Regions from separate parts of the Lentzea xerophila genome, predicted to be linked through region 2. Evidence: riboswitches for the same ligand, from Rfam matches in the RefSeq annotation. Region 2 holds a riboswitch; each other region holds the start of a gene.
The links. Region 2 has a riboswitch for cobalamin ahead of cobN (cobaltochelatase subunit CobN). Riboswitches for the same ligand answer to the same signal wherever they lie in the genome.
Positions count from the first base shown of each region.

Region 1: linked by a shared signal. The riboswitch ahead of ACRSBM_RS23755 (ribonucleoside-diphosphate reductase subunit alpha) and the one ahead of cobN (cobaltochelatase subunit CobN) in region 2 are both predicted to bind cobalamin.
Region 3: linked by a shared signal. The riboswitch ahead of ACRSBM_RS04975 (putative cobaltochelatase) and the one ahead of cobN (cobaltochelatase subunit CobN) in region 2 are both predicted to bind cobalamin.

Region 1 is NZ_CP194934.1:4,968,094-4,972,187, reverse strand. Features, by position in the region: gene ACRSBM_RS23760 (ribonucleotide-diphosphate reductase subunit beta) at 1-241, opposite strand, end outside; gene ACRSBM_RS23755 (ribonucleoside-diphosphate reductase subunit alpha) at 295-2,646, opposite strand; cobalamin riboswitch at 2,775-2,999, opposite strand; gene ACRSBM_RS23750 (LysE/ArgO family amino acid transporter) at 3,197-3,745, opposite strand; gene ACRSBM_RS23745 (LysR family transcriptional regulator ArgP) at 3,845-4,094, shown strand, end outside.
Region 2 is NZ_CP194934.1:1,716,032-1,720,125, forward strand. Features, by position in the region: gene ACRSBM_RS08490 (precorrin-8X methylmutase) at 1-557, opposite strand, end outside; gene ACRSBM_RS08495 (hypothetical protein) at 554-1,627, opposite strand; cobalamin riboswitch at 1,636-1,767, shown strand; gene cobN (cobaltochelatase subunit CobN) at 1,803-4,094, shown strand, end outside.
Region 3 is NZ_CP194934.1:998,663-1,002,756, reverse strand. Features, by position in the region: gene ACRSBM_RS04975 (putative cobaltochelatase) at 1-1,308, opposite strand, end outside; cobalamin riboswitch at 1,348-1,499, opposite strand; gene ACRSBM_RS04970 (threonine aldolase family protein) at 1,602-2,561, opposite strand; gene ACRSBM_RS04965 (hypothetical protein) at 2,584-3,645, opposite strand; gene ACRSBM_RS04960 (8-amino-7-oxononanoate synthase) at 3,683-4,094, shown strand, end outside.

The DNA.
Region 1 (4,094 bases), 3.3 Mb from region 2:
CCGCGAGCACGATGTTGTTGGCCACCAACGACTCGCTGGTGGCGAAGAAGCCGAGGTTCCGCTTGATCATGCGGCGTTCGTCGTCGGTCAGCCCGTTCTCGGACTTCCATAGGCCGATGTCGGCCTGCATCGAGACCTCGGTCGGCATCCAGTGGTTGTTGCAGCCCGCCAGGTACTTCTCCCACGCCCAGTGGTACTTGAGCGGCAGCAGCTGGTTGACGTCGGCGCGGCAGTTGATCATCGCCTTGTCGTCGACGCTGACGCGTCCGGCCCCGGCGTCGATGATGTTCTCGGTCACTGGCAGGCCTCGCAGTCCGGGTCGGTGACGGAGCAGCTCGGGTCGGCTGCCACGGGGGAGACGGCGTTGAGCCTGCCGTCGGTGCCGCGCAGCGTGGACTTCTCCACGTGCGTAGCGCTCTGCGTGCGCAGGTAGTACGTGGTCTTCAGCCCGCGCAGCCACGCCAGCTGGTAGAGCTCGTCGAGCTTGCGGCCGCTCGGCTGGGAGAGGTACAGGTTCAGCGACTGCGCCTGGTCGATCCACTTCTGCCGGCGTGAACCGGCCTCGACCAGCCACGAGCTGTCGACCTCGAACGCCGTGGCGTACAACGCCTTCAGGTACGGCGGCACCCGGTCGATCGCGCCGAGGCTGCCGTCGTGCAGCTTGAGATCCGAGATCATCCGCTCGTCCCACAACCCGCGCTGCTTGAGCGCCCGCACCAGGTCGGGGTTGATGACGGTGAAGTCGCCGGACATGTTCGACTTCACGTACAGGTTGCGGTAGAGCGGCTCGATCGACTGGTTGACGCCGGTGATGTTCGCGATGGTCGCGGTCGGTGCGATGGCCATGACGTTCGAGTTCCGCATACCGTGCTTGACCTTCTCGCGGACCTCCTGCCAGTCCATCGTGGACTCGCGGTCGACCTCCAGATCATCCTCGCCGCGGCTGCGGGCCAGGATCTCGATCGAGTCGATCGGCAGGATGCCCCGCGACCACAGCGAACCCTCGAACGACGGGTAGGCGCCGCGTTCCCGTGCCAGCTCGGCACTCGCGGAGATCGCGTAGTAGCTGATCTCCTCCATGCTGCGGTCGGCGAACTCGACGGCCTCCTTACTCGCCATCGGGGTACCGAGCGCGAACAGCGCGTCCTGGAAGCCCATCAGGCCCAGCCCGACCGGCCGGTGCCGCAGGTTCGAGTTCCTGGCCTCCGGGATCGTGTAGTAGTTCACGTCGATCACGTTGTCGAGCATGCGCACCGCCGTGCGCACGGTCTTCTCCAGCCGCGCGTGGTCGATGCCGTTCTCGCTGACGTGCCGCGCTAGGTTGACGCTGCCCAGGTTGCAGACCGCGACTTCGTCCACTGTGGTGTTCAGCGTGATCTCGGTGCACAGGTTCGACGAGTGCACGACACCGCTGTGCTGTTGCGGCGAACGCAGGTTGCACGGGTCCTTGAACGTGATCCACGGGTGGCCGGTCTCGAACAGCATGGTCAGCATGCGCCGCCACAGGTCGACGGCCCGCAGCCGGCGGAAGACCTTGATCTCGCCGTTGTCGGCCATCTCCTCGTAGGCGCGGTACTTCTCGGCGAACCGGCTGCCGAACGCGTCGTGCAGGTCCGGCACCTCGTCGGGCGAGAACAGCGTCCACTGGCCGTTCGCGCGGACCCGGCGCAGGAACTCGTCGGGCACCCAGTTCGCGGTGTTCATGTCGTGGGTGCGGCGGCGTTCGTCGCCGGTGTTCTTGCGCAGGTCGAGGAACTCCTCGACGTCGATGTGCCAGGTCTCCAGGTAGGCGCAGACAGCGCCCTTGCGGCGTCCGCCCTGGTTGACCGCGACCGCGGTATCGTTGGCGACCTTCAGGAACGGCACCACGCCCTGCGACTTGCCGTTGGTGCCCTTGATGTGCGCGCCGATCCCGCGCACCGGCGTCCAGTCGTTGCCGAGACCGCCCGCGAACTTGCTGAGCAGCGCGTTGTTGCTGATGCCGTGGAAGATGCCGGCGAGGTCGTCGTCCACGGTGGTGAGGAAGCAGGACGACAGCTGCGGGCGAGTGGTGCCCGAGTTGAACAGCGTCGGTGTCGAGCACATGAAGTCGAACGACGAGAGCAGCTCGTAGAACTCGATCGCGCGGGCGTCGCGGTCGTCCTCCTCCAGGGCGAGACCCATGGCGACACGCATGAAGAACGCCTGCGGCAGCTCGTAGCGACGGCCGTCGAGGTGCAGGAAGTAGCGGTCGTACAGGATCTGCATGCCCAGGAACTGGAAGTCCAGGTCACGTGAGGCGTCCAGCGCCGCACCGAGCCGGACCAGGTCGAAGTCCGCGAGGCGCGGGTCGAGCTGGCCTGCCTCGATGCCGTGGCGGACGAACGAGGCGAAGTACGACGGGTAGCGCTCGGTCATCTCGGCGTGCGACAGCGGGACTCCGCATGCCTCGGTGCGCAGCTTGTCCAGCAGCAACCGGGCGCTGACGTAGGAGTAGTCCGGGTCCTGCTCGACCATCGTGCGCGCGGCCATGATCGGCGCGAGCGCGAGCTCGGCGCCGGTGATGCCGTCGTAGAGGTTGCGCTTGGTCTCGGCCAGAACCGCCTCGGCCGACGCGTTGGGCAGGTCGGCGCAAGCTTCGTTGACGACCCCGGACAGGCGATCCATGGACGTTGGGCGGTCGGGCACGCTCTCTCCTCCGAGATCTGCCCGAGGAAACGCGTGCGCGCGCCAGCGGTCGACACCACTGGTGCACACAGCCGCCCTCCCTCGGGGCACCGTGTCGTGCGCGCAGGCTTGCGCGCACACCAATGGCAGGTCTTCGGACTCGTGGGCGCCGTGCCGAACCTCCTGGTTCGCGCCTACCGGCCGTCGCTTCCCAGGTCTCGCGACCCAGTGCTTCGTTGACGGCTTTCGTTCCCACTCACCGCTGCGGGGCAGTCCCGGATTCCCACCGGGTTCCCTCTTGCCTCACCGGCCCGGTTGAGTCGGGTCGGTGAACCACTGGCGCGGCAGATACTACATGTGGTGGTGGGGTCTGGATCACCACCCAACATGCGCGTGTCGTGGGTTAGGGTCGAGAACGTGGATGATCTTCGGCCTCGGGTCGTCATCGGTGCTCTGGTCAGCGCGGGCCTCGCTGCGGCGTCCCTTTTCACCGGGACGGCGGCGCCCGTGACGAGCGGTGTCCTGGCCGTCGCGGCGGTGCTGGTGATGATCACCATCCGGCGATCAGGGTCGCCCCGAGGGTGATCATCACGGCGGCGATCAGGCCGTCGAGCACCCGCCACGCGCGGGGCTTCGCGAACAGCGGGCTGAGCAGCCGGGCACCGAACCCGAGCGCGACGAACCACAGCACGCTCGCCGTCACCGCGCCGACGCCGAACAGCCACCGGCCGGCCGCGATCGAGCCGAGCAGCAGCAGCGTGTCGAGGTAGACGTGCGGGTTGAGCCACGTGAGCGCGAGCGCGGTCAGCACGGGCCGGCTGGTGATCTCCGAGCCCGCCTGCAGTGTCGAAGAGGTGAACGCCCGGCGCGCCGCCAGGAACCCGTAGCCCAGCAGGAAAAGCCCGCCCACGACGGCGGCGACGGTGATCGCCTGCGGGAAGGCCCGCACGATCGCCCCGAACCCGGCGACGCCCACCGCGACGAGGATCGCGTCCGAGATGGCGCACACGGCGACGACCTTCGCCACCGCGTGTCGCCGAAGTCCCTGGCGCAGCACGAAAGCGTTCTGCGCGCCGATCGCGACGATCAAAGTCAACATGGTGCCGAAGCCGAGCAGCAGGTCAGTCACGTCGTCAACGGTATTGACCCCCTTTTGATGAGACCAGCTACAGATTCTTACGTACCATTAGCACTCGTGATGGATCTGGATCTGGTGCGGACGTTGCTCGCGGTCGTCGACGCGGGCACGTTCGATGCCGCGGCGACAGTGCTGCACGTCACGCCTTCCGCTGTCTCGCAACGCATCAAGGCCTTGGAGCAACGGACGGGCCGCGTGCTGCTGGTCCGGGCGCGTCCGGTGCGGCTGACGCCGTCGGGAGAGGTGCTCGTCCGCTACGGTCGGCAACTGCTGGCCCTCGACCAGGACCTGGACGCGGCGCTCGGGGAGG
Region 2 (4,094 bases):
CCGCGCACCACGAGGTGCTCCAGATCCGTTGCGGCCAAGGCGTCCTTGGACTCTTTGGCGCCGATGAACCCGACCGGGATGCCCAGCACCGCCGCCGGTCGCGGGGCGCCCTGCTCGATCAGGTCGATGAGGTGGAACAGCGCGGTGGGGGCGTTGCCGATCGCGATCACCGCGCCGTCGAAGCGGTCCGCGAGCAGTTCGAGCGCGGCGGCGCTGCGCGTGTTGCCGATCTCCTGCGCCCGTTGGGGCGTGCGCGGATCCTGCAGGTAGCACAGGACTTCGTTGTCCTTCGGCAACCGGCGGCGGGTCACCCCGGACGCGACCATGTTGGCGTCGCACAGGATCGGGGCGCCTCCCCGGAGCGCCTCGCGTGCGTCGCGGACGACGTTCGGCGAGAAGGCGACGTCGTCGGGCAGGTCGGTCATGCCGCACGCGTGGATCATGCGGACGACGACCTTCGCGACGTCGTCGGGGAACCTGGTGAGGTCCGACTCCGCGCGAATGGTGGCGAAGGACTGGCGGTAGATCTCCGCCCCGTCCTTGATGTACTGCGTCACCTGTACTCCTCGTAGCCGTCGCCGGTCGCGACGAACTCGGTCACATCGCCGGCGGGACGACCGCAGCGGCGTGCACAGCCCGACCAATGAACCGCGCCGGGAGTGTCGGACCTGCTCCTTAGAATTGAAATTGGGGGTACCCGGCCCGGCGCGTGTGTGTGGTGTGTCGTATCGGCCCGTGCGTGCGCATCGACCCAAGCGTGCACATCGGCGCGTATGTCGGAGAGCGACTTCGCGCAGCCGGGGCGTCCGGTGCAGGCGCTGACGCCGTGCCACGGGGAGGCGGGGTCCGTGATCAGGCCGGCGACGTCGGTCCCGGCGGGCACGACGAGGCTGCGCCACGGCGTCAGCCGCAGAGGTACCCCGGCGAGCTGATGGGCGTCCAGGCGGCCGAGCGGCACACCCGGCGTCACCGGCGAAGGTGCGACGGGCGTCACAACCGGGGTGAACACCTCGTCAGCAGAGACGCCGAAGTAGTCGGTGATCTTTCGCACACCGCCGTCCACTTCGGACAGGCGCCAGGCGGATCCGCGCATCGACTGGAACAGCCGGGCGGCGGACACCACCGCGTCGACCGGATCGTGAACTCGGACACCTGTATCGGTACCGGCCAGCAGTAGCACGTCTCCGGCGAGGCCGAAGTCGCCGCCCAGACCGCTCACCGCGGCACCCACCGTGACCAGGAAACGCCCTGGTAGCGAGGCCAGCGCGGGGTCCGCGCACAGGGCGGAGTCCAGGGAGTCGACCAGCGCCTGGTTGTCGTCCAGCGGCGCGGCGATGATGTTGCGGATCCGCTCGTGCGACGCGGAGGGCAGCAGGCCGGCGGCACGTAACCGCGAGCCCAGCTCCACGCCGTCCGCGAGGCCTCTGATCTGGAGATTCGCCCGCGAGGTCAGCTCCACCGCGCCCGACCCCAGTTCGAGCGCGGCCAGTCGCACGACGTCCCACTGAGCAGCGGAAAGAGTGCCGCCCGGCACCCGGATGCGCGCCAGCCCGCCGTCGGCCGCGGCGTGCAGCTCGACGGCGCCGGGGCAGGCGTCCGGGTGACCCCGTTGAATTCCGGTGGGCATAGGTCGGACTGTAACCCGCCGGTTAGGGTGAGCCCGAACGACGAAGCGCAGGAGGAAGCCGGTGCGAATCCGGCGCGGTCCCGCCACTGTGACCAGCGGACGCTGGGAGTCAGGAACTCCGCTTCGCCAGTCACCCGCAACCTGGGGCGAGGACCCCAAGAGGGATGGAGCCCGCGTGATCCTGCTGCTGTCGACCTCCGACACCGACCTGCTGTCGGCGCGTGCGAGCGGTGCCGAGTACCGGCTCGCCAACCCCGCCCGGCTCACGGCCGACGACCTGCCCGAACTCATCCAGGACGTCGACCTCGTCCTCGTGCGCATCCTCGGCGGCCGCCGGATGTGGGAGGAAGGCCTCGACTGGCTGCTCGCCAGCGGGCTGCCGGTCGTCGTGCTCGGCGGCGAGCAGCAGCCGGACGCGGCGCTGATGGAGCTGTCGACGGTGCCGGGTGGTGTCTGCGCGGAGGCGCACCTCTACCTCGCGCACGGTGGCCCCGCGAACCTCGCCGAGCTGCACAAGTTCCTCTCCGACACGATCCTGCTGACCGGCCACGGGTTCGAGGCCCCCACCGCCACCCCGACGTGGGGTGTGCTCGAACGGGAGCCCGTCAAAGCCGAGGGTCCGACGGTCGCGGTGCTCTACTACCGCGCCCACCACGTGGCCGGGAACACGGCGTTCGTGCACGCGCTGTGCGACGCGATCGAGGCCAAGGGCGGCAGGCCGCTGCCGGTCTACTGCTCCTCGCTGCGCACCGCCGAGCCCGAGCTGCTCGACACCCTGCGCCAGGCCGACGCGCTGGTCGTGACGGTGCTGGCGGCCGGTGGCACGAACCCCGCCAAGGCGTCTGCCGGTGGCGACGACGACGCGTGGGACGTCGGTGCGCTGGCCGAGCTGGACGTGCCGATCCTGCAGGGCCTCTGCCTCACCTCCAGCCGTGAGTCGTGGGACTCCAACGACGACGGACTGTCTCCTTTGGACACCGCGACCCAGGTCGCGATCCCGGAGTTCGACGGCCGGATCATTACGGTTCCGTTCTCCTTCAAGGAGATCGATGAAGACGGCCTCACCGTCTACGTCGCCGATCCGGAACGGGCGCTGCGCGTCGCGGGCATCGCGGTCCGGCACGGGCGTCTCCGCCACATCCCCGTGGCAGACCGCAAGATCGTCGTCATGCTGTCGGCGTACCCGACGAAGCACTCCCGGATCGGCAACGCGGTCGGGCTCGACACGCCCGCGTCGACCGTCCGGCTCCTGAAGGCCATGCGGGAGCACGGGTACGACATCGGCGACGAGCTGCCGGGCGTCGAGGAGCTGGACGGCGACAAGCTGATCCACGCGCTGATCGCCGCCGGTGGCCAGGACGCGGACTGGCTGACGCAGGAGCAGTTCGAGAGCAACCCGATCCGCATCGCCGCGGCCGACTACCGCGAGTTCTACGAGACGCTGCCCGACGACTTCCGCGAGTCGATGCAGGAGCACTGGGGCGACGCGCCGGGCTCGCTCTTCGTCGACCACAGCAGGTCCAAGGACGGCGAGATCGTGCTGGCCGCGCTGCGGTCCGGCAACGTCGCGGTGATCGTCCAGCCGCCGCGCGGGTTCGGCGAGAACCCGATCGCGATCTACCACGATCCCGACCTGCCGCCGTCGCACCACTACCTCGCGGCGTACCGGTGGGTCGAGTCGAACTTCGGCGCGGACGCCGTGGTGCACGTCGGCAAGCACGGCAACCTGGAGTGGTTGCCGGGCAAGACCGTCGGCATGTCGGCATCGTGCGGCACGGACGCGGCGCTCGGCGACCTGCCGCTGATCTACCCGTTCCTCGTCAACGACCCCGGTGAGGGCACGCAGGCCAAGCGGCGCGCGCACGCCACGCTGGTCGACCACCTCGTGCCGCCGATGGCCCGCGCCGACAGCTACGGCGACATCGCGCGGCTGGAGCAGCTGCTCGACGAGTACGGGAACATCTCGGCGATGGACCCGGCCAAGGTACCGGCGATCCGCGCGCAGATCTGGACGCTGATCAAGGCCGCCAAGCTCGACCACGACCTCGGCCTGGACGACCGGCCGCACGATGCGGAGTTCGACGAGTTCATCCTGCACGTCGACGGCTGGCTGTGCGAGGTCAAGGACGTGCAGATCCGCGACGGCCTGCACATCCTCGGCGAGGCGCCGACCGGAAGCGTCCGCGTCAACCTCGTGCTCGCGATGCTGCAGGCCCGGCAGATGTGGGGCGGTCAGGTCGCCGCGCTGCCGGGGCTGCGGGAGGCGCTGGGACTCGTCGGTACCGCCCGCGAAGACGTTGACGCCGTTGAGGAACAGGCACGCGCCCTCGTCCAGGCCATGGAAGACGCGGGCTGGGATCGTGAGACCGCCAAGACCCTGCACGAGTCGACGGACGTCCAGAAGATCCTGGAGTTCGCGGCCGTCGAGGTCGTGCCCCGGCTGGCGCGGACGACCGACGAGATGACG
Region 3 (4,094 bases), 720 kb from region 2:
AGGACCGGTCCGGCCGCGCGCTGCCTGGTGCGGCGCCGCGTTCGTGAGCGTGTCGACCAGGTGCAGGCCGCTTCCGTCCACTTTGGACGAGCGGACGATCCGGCCGGTGCGGGCGCGTGCCCTGGAACGCTTGCCCGGTGCGCCTTCGCCGACTCCGGGGACCTCCAGCAGCCGTGCCTTGAACGCGGGAGAGGGTTCCGGTGCCGGACGGTCGTTCGGCGCGTTCCCGTTGCCCTTCGGGCCTTCCTGCGGTTCGGGCAGCTCGCCGCCACCGGGCCCGTCGTCGTCAGGGCCCTCGGGAGGAGGCTCCTCCGCGTGCTCGGCCGCCTGGCGCATGGCGTCCTCGAGCTGCTGCTCCTCGATGCCGGGCTCGTCGAACGGGTCGCGGCGGCGCCGGTGCGGCAGGGCGAGCCGGACCGCGGTCTCGACGTCGGCCTCCGCGACGCTGTCCGCTCCCCGCCACGCCGCATGGGCGGTGGCGGCACGGGCGACGACGAGGTCCGCGCGCATGCCGTCGACCTCGAAAGCCGCGCAGACGGCGGCGATCCGGCGCAGCTCACCGTCCGGAAGGGACACTCCGGGCAGCCTCCGCTTCGCCTCGGCGATCCGCTGCCGGAGCTTGACGTCCTCTTCCTCCCACTTCGCCGCGAACGTCACGGGGTCGGCCTCGTACGCGAGCCGGCGCCTGATCACCTCGGTGCGGATGCCCACGTCCCGCGCCGCCTTCACCGCCACGGTCAGCCCGAACCGGTCGAGCAGCTGCGGCCGGAGCTCGCCCTCCTCGGGGTTCATGGTGCCGACCAGCAGGAACTGCGATGGGTGCGAGACCGACACGCCCTCGCGTTCGACGTGCGCCCGTCCCATCGCGGCGGCGTCGAGCAGCAGGTCGACCAGGTGGTCGTGCAGCAGGTTGACCTCGTCGACGTAGAGCACGCCGCGGTGCGCCGCGGCGAGCAACCCCGGCTGGAACGCCCGGACGCCCTCGGTCAGCGCCTTCTCGAGGTCGAGCGACCCGACCAGCCGGTCCTCGGTGGCACCGACGGGCAGCTCGACGAGCTTCGCCGGCCTCCGTTCACCACCTTCGTGCGGCGCGTCGGGGCAGTCCGTGCTGCCGGGCACGCAGCCGAAGCGGCACCCCGCGGAGACGTCCAGTTCAGGCAGGAGCGCGGCCAGGGCACGCACGATGGTCGACTTCGCGGTCCCCTTCTCGCCTCGGACGAGTACGCCGCCGATGCCGGGATGAACGGCGTTCAGCAGCAGGGCGAGCCGGAGGTCGTCATGTCCGACGACAGCCGAAAAGGGGAACATGCTCGGCGAAGTCCTTCCTCGGGTGTCCACGCCCGTGGCCGGTGGGTGAAGAGGGGGACGAGTTCCTGACTCCCGGTTCTTTCCGGACCGGTCACAGTCGCGGGACGGCGCCGGATTCGCACCGGCTTCCTCGCGCTCCCCTCACAGCTCCGCGCATCGTCGCATTTCGCACCCGCCCGTCCAACAGCCAGGTGAGCGACGTCGCGTCAGGAATGCGGTCTGCGCAGTCGCACTAGCGCTGTGAAGTGGACCCGGCAGCCTTCCGGACGGTGGGTGGGCCGGGTTTCGCGCGTTCAGAGCAGGCCGAGAAAATGGGCCCAGGCCTCCCGCACCTCGTCCGCCGTCCACTCCAGCGCGGGCTCGGCGACCGTGATCTCGGTCTTGGCGAGCATCCCGTCCCGCCAGAAGGTGCCGAGGAACTCGCCGCTGGCCGCGGTGAGCTTCGCCGGGTCGCCGGGCAGGTGCAGCGCGAACTGGTGGGTGTGCGGCTCGGGCAGGCCCATCGCGTCGGCCACCACCTTGGCGTGCTCGACGTACGCGCCCAACCGGGGCAGCACGGTGTCCAGGCCGTGCACCGCGGAGAGCGCCGCCGGCCACTGCTGGAACAGCATGCCGCCGTACCGGTGCCGCCACACGCGTGCCTGGTCGACGAAGTCCTGGGTGCCGGCGAGCGCCGCACCGGAGATGCCCTCCAGCGACTTGTAGAACGACACGTAGACGGAGTCGAACAGGCCGGCGATCTCTTCGAGCGGCTTGCCCAGGCCGTAGGTGCTCTCCCACAGCCGCGCGCCGTCGAGGTGCACCACCGCGTCCCGCTCACGGGCCAGGTCGACGGTGGCGACCAGCTCGTCCCAGGCCGGCAGGACGAAGCCGGCCTCGCGGTCCGGCACCTCCAGCAGCAGCGTCCCGAACGGCTCGGGGCAGGTGGCGACCTCGGAGTCACGCACCCTGATCGGGCGGAGGCCGGACAGCACGGTCAGCGCGTCGTCCTCGTGGTTGAGCGGGTGCGCCTGCGGGTGCATCGCGACGATCGGGTTGTGGGTGCGGTCGGCCCAGCAGCGCAAAGCGATCTGCTGCGCCATGGTTCCCGTCGGCACGAACAGCGCTGCCTCGGTGCCGAGCAGCTGGGCCACGCGGGTCTCCAGCGCACCCACCGGGCCGCCGTCGCCGTAGCGGTCGGGGTCGACGTCCGGCACGGGGCCGAGCGACTCCAGCAGCGTCTTCTTGCGGACTCCGGACAGCCGGCGGTTCATCACCCCGGCATCAAACCTCAGGTCAGCGGCTCACTGCCACCGACTTCGGCGCGCGGAACGACAGGAGCTGAAGCCACGAAGGCTCGTCACCGACCAGGTGCAGCGACGGCTCGTGCTCGGCGACGGTTCGCAAGGTCACCGCGGCTTCCAGGCGCGCCAGTCCCGCGCCCAGGCAGAAGTGCCGGCCGTAGCCGAACGCCAGGTGCCGCGGGTCGGTTTCCTTGCCGCTCAACAACAACACGAGCTCCGCACCGGCGGGCACGCGCACACCGGACAGCACGACCTCACGCGCGGTCAGCCGCCGCCAGGTCACCACCGGTGTCTCGGTCCGCAGCACGTCCTCGACGAACGACTCGGCGACTCCGGGCAACGGCAGCCGCGCCCACAACTCGCGATTCTGCAACGCGCGGCGCAACGCCGTGGACAACAACTGAGTCGTCGTCTCCTGGCCCGCGATCAGCAGGAAGTAGCAGAGTCCGGCGGAGTCCTCAGCGGACACACCGGCGTCGGCCAAGGCGCAGAACAGCTCGCCGTCCCGCGCGTGGTAGCGCTTGACCAGCCACTGGTGGAAGTCGCCGACGTCGTCGACCAGCTCCATCTGGCGCTCGCGGGAGATGTCGCCCCAGAAGAACTCCAGCGAACCCGAGCTCCAGCGCTTCAGCGTCGGGATGTCGACGTTCTCCAGCCCGAGGAGCTCCATCAGCACGATGGCGGGCAGGTCCCACGCGAGCGAGCGCACGAGATCTGAGCCACCCAGCCGTTCCAAAACGAGGGACCGGATGCGAGGCTCCGCAGCGGCGACGCGGACCGGCGTGAAGAACGACGCGACCAGGCGGCGCAGGTGGGCGTGCGACGAGGAGCCGTTGTTCGCGAGCGTCGGCGGCAACGAGAAGCGGGCCCTCACCAGGGAGCGCAACGCGGCGGGCGCGACCGGGGTGACGGCGGTCAGTGCGTTGTCGGGCAGGAACGTCACGGGATCGGCAAGGATCGCGCGCACGTCGTCGTAGGCGGACACCACCCAGCGGCCGTCGGCGAACTGCACCGGCGAGGTGAGTTCGGCGCGCGTGAAGGTGAACAGGTCCACGAGCGGCACGCTAGCGGGCGGATGGGAGACTCAGGCGGTGACCGTGAGCACAACCGAGGTGATTTCCACTGGTGGTGAGTCGACGTTCGACTGGATCGACGTCCGCTCCCAAGCGCGGGCCAAGGCCGGTCTGACCCGGCGCGTGAGGCCGCGCACGGCGGACTCGACGGACCTCGACCTCGCGAGCAACGACTACCTCGGGCTCGCCAGGGACAAGCGCGTCGCGGGTGCCGCGGCCGCCGCCACGCTCAAGTGGGGTGCGGGCTCGACGGGATCGCGCCTGGTCACCGGTTCGACGGAGCTGCACAACGAGCTGGAGTACGAGCTCGCGAACTTCTGCGGCGCGCAGTCGGCGCTGGTGTTCAGCAGCGGGTACATGGCGAACCTCGGCGCGGTCACGGCGCTGACCGGTCCCGGCACGGCGATCGTGGCGGACCAGCACATCCACG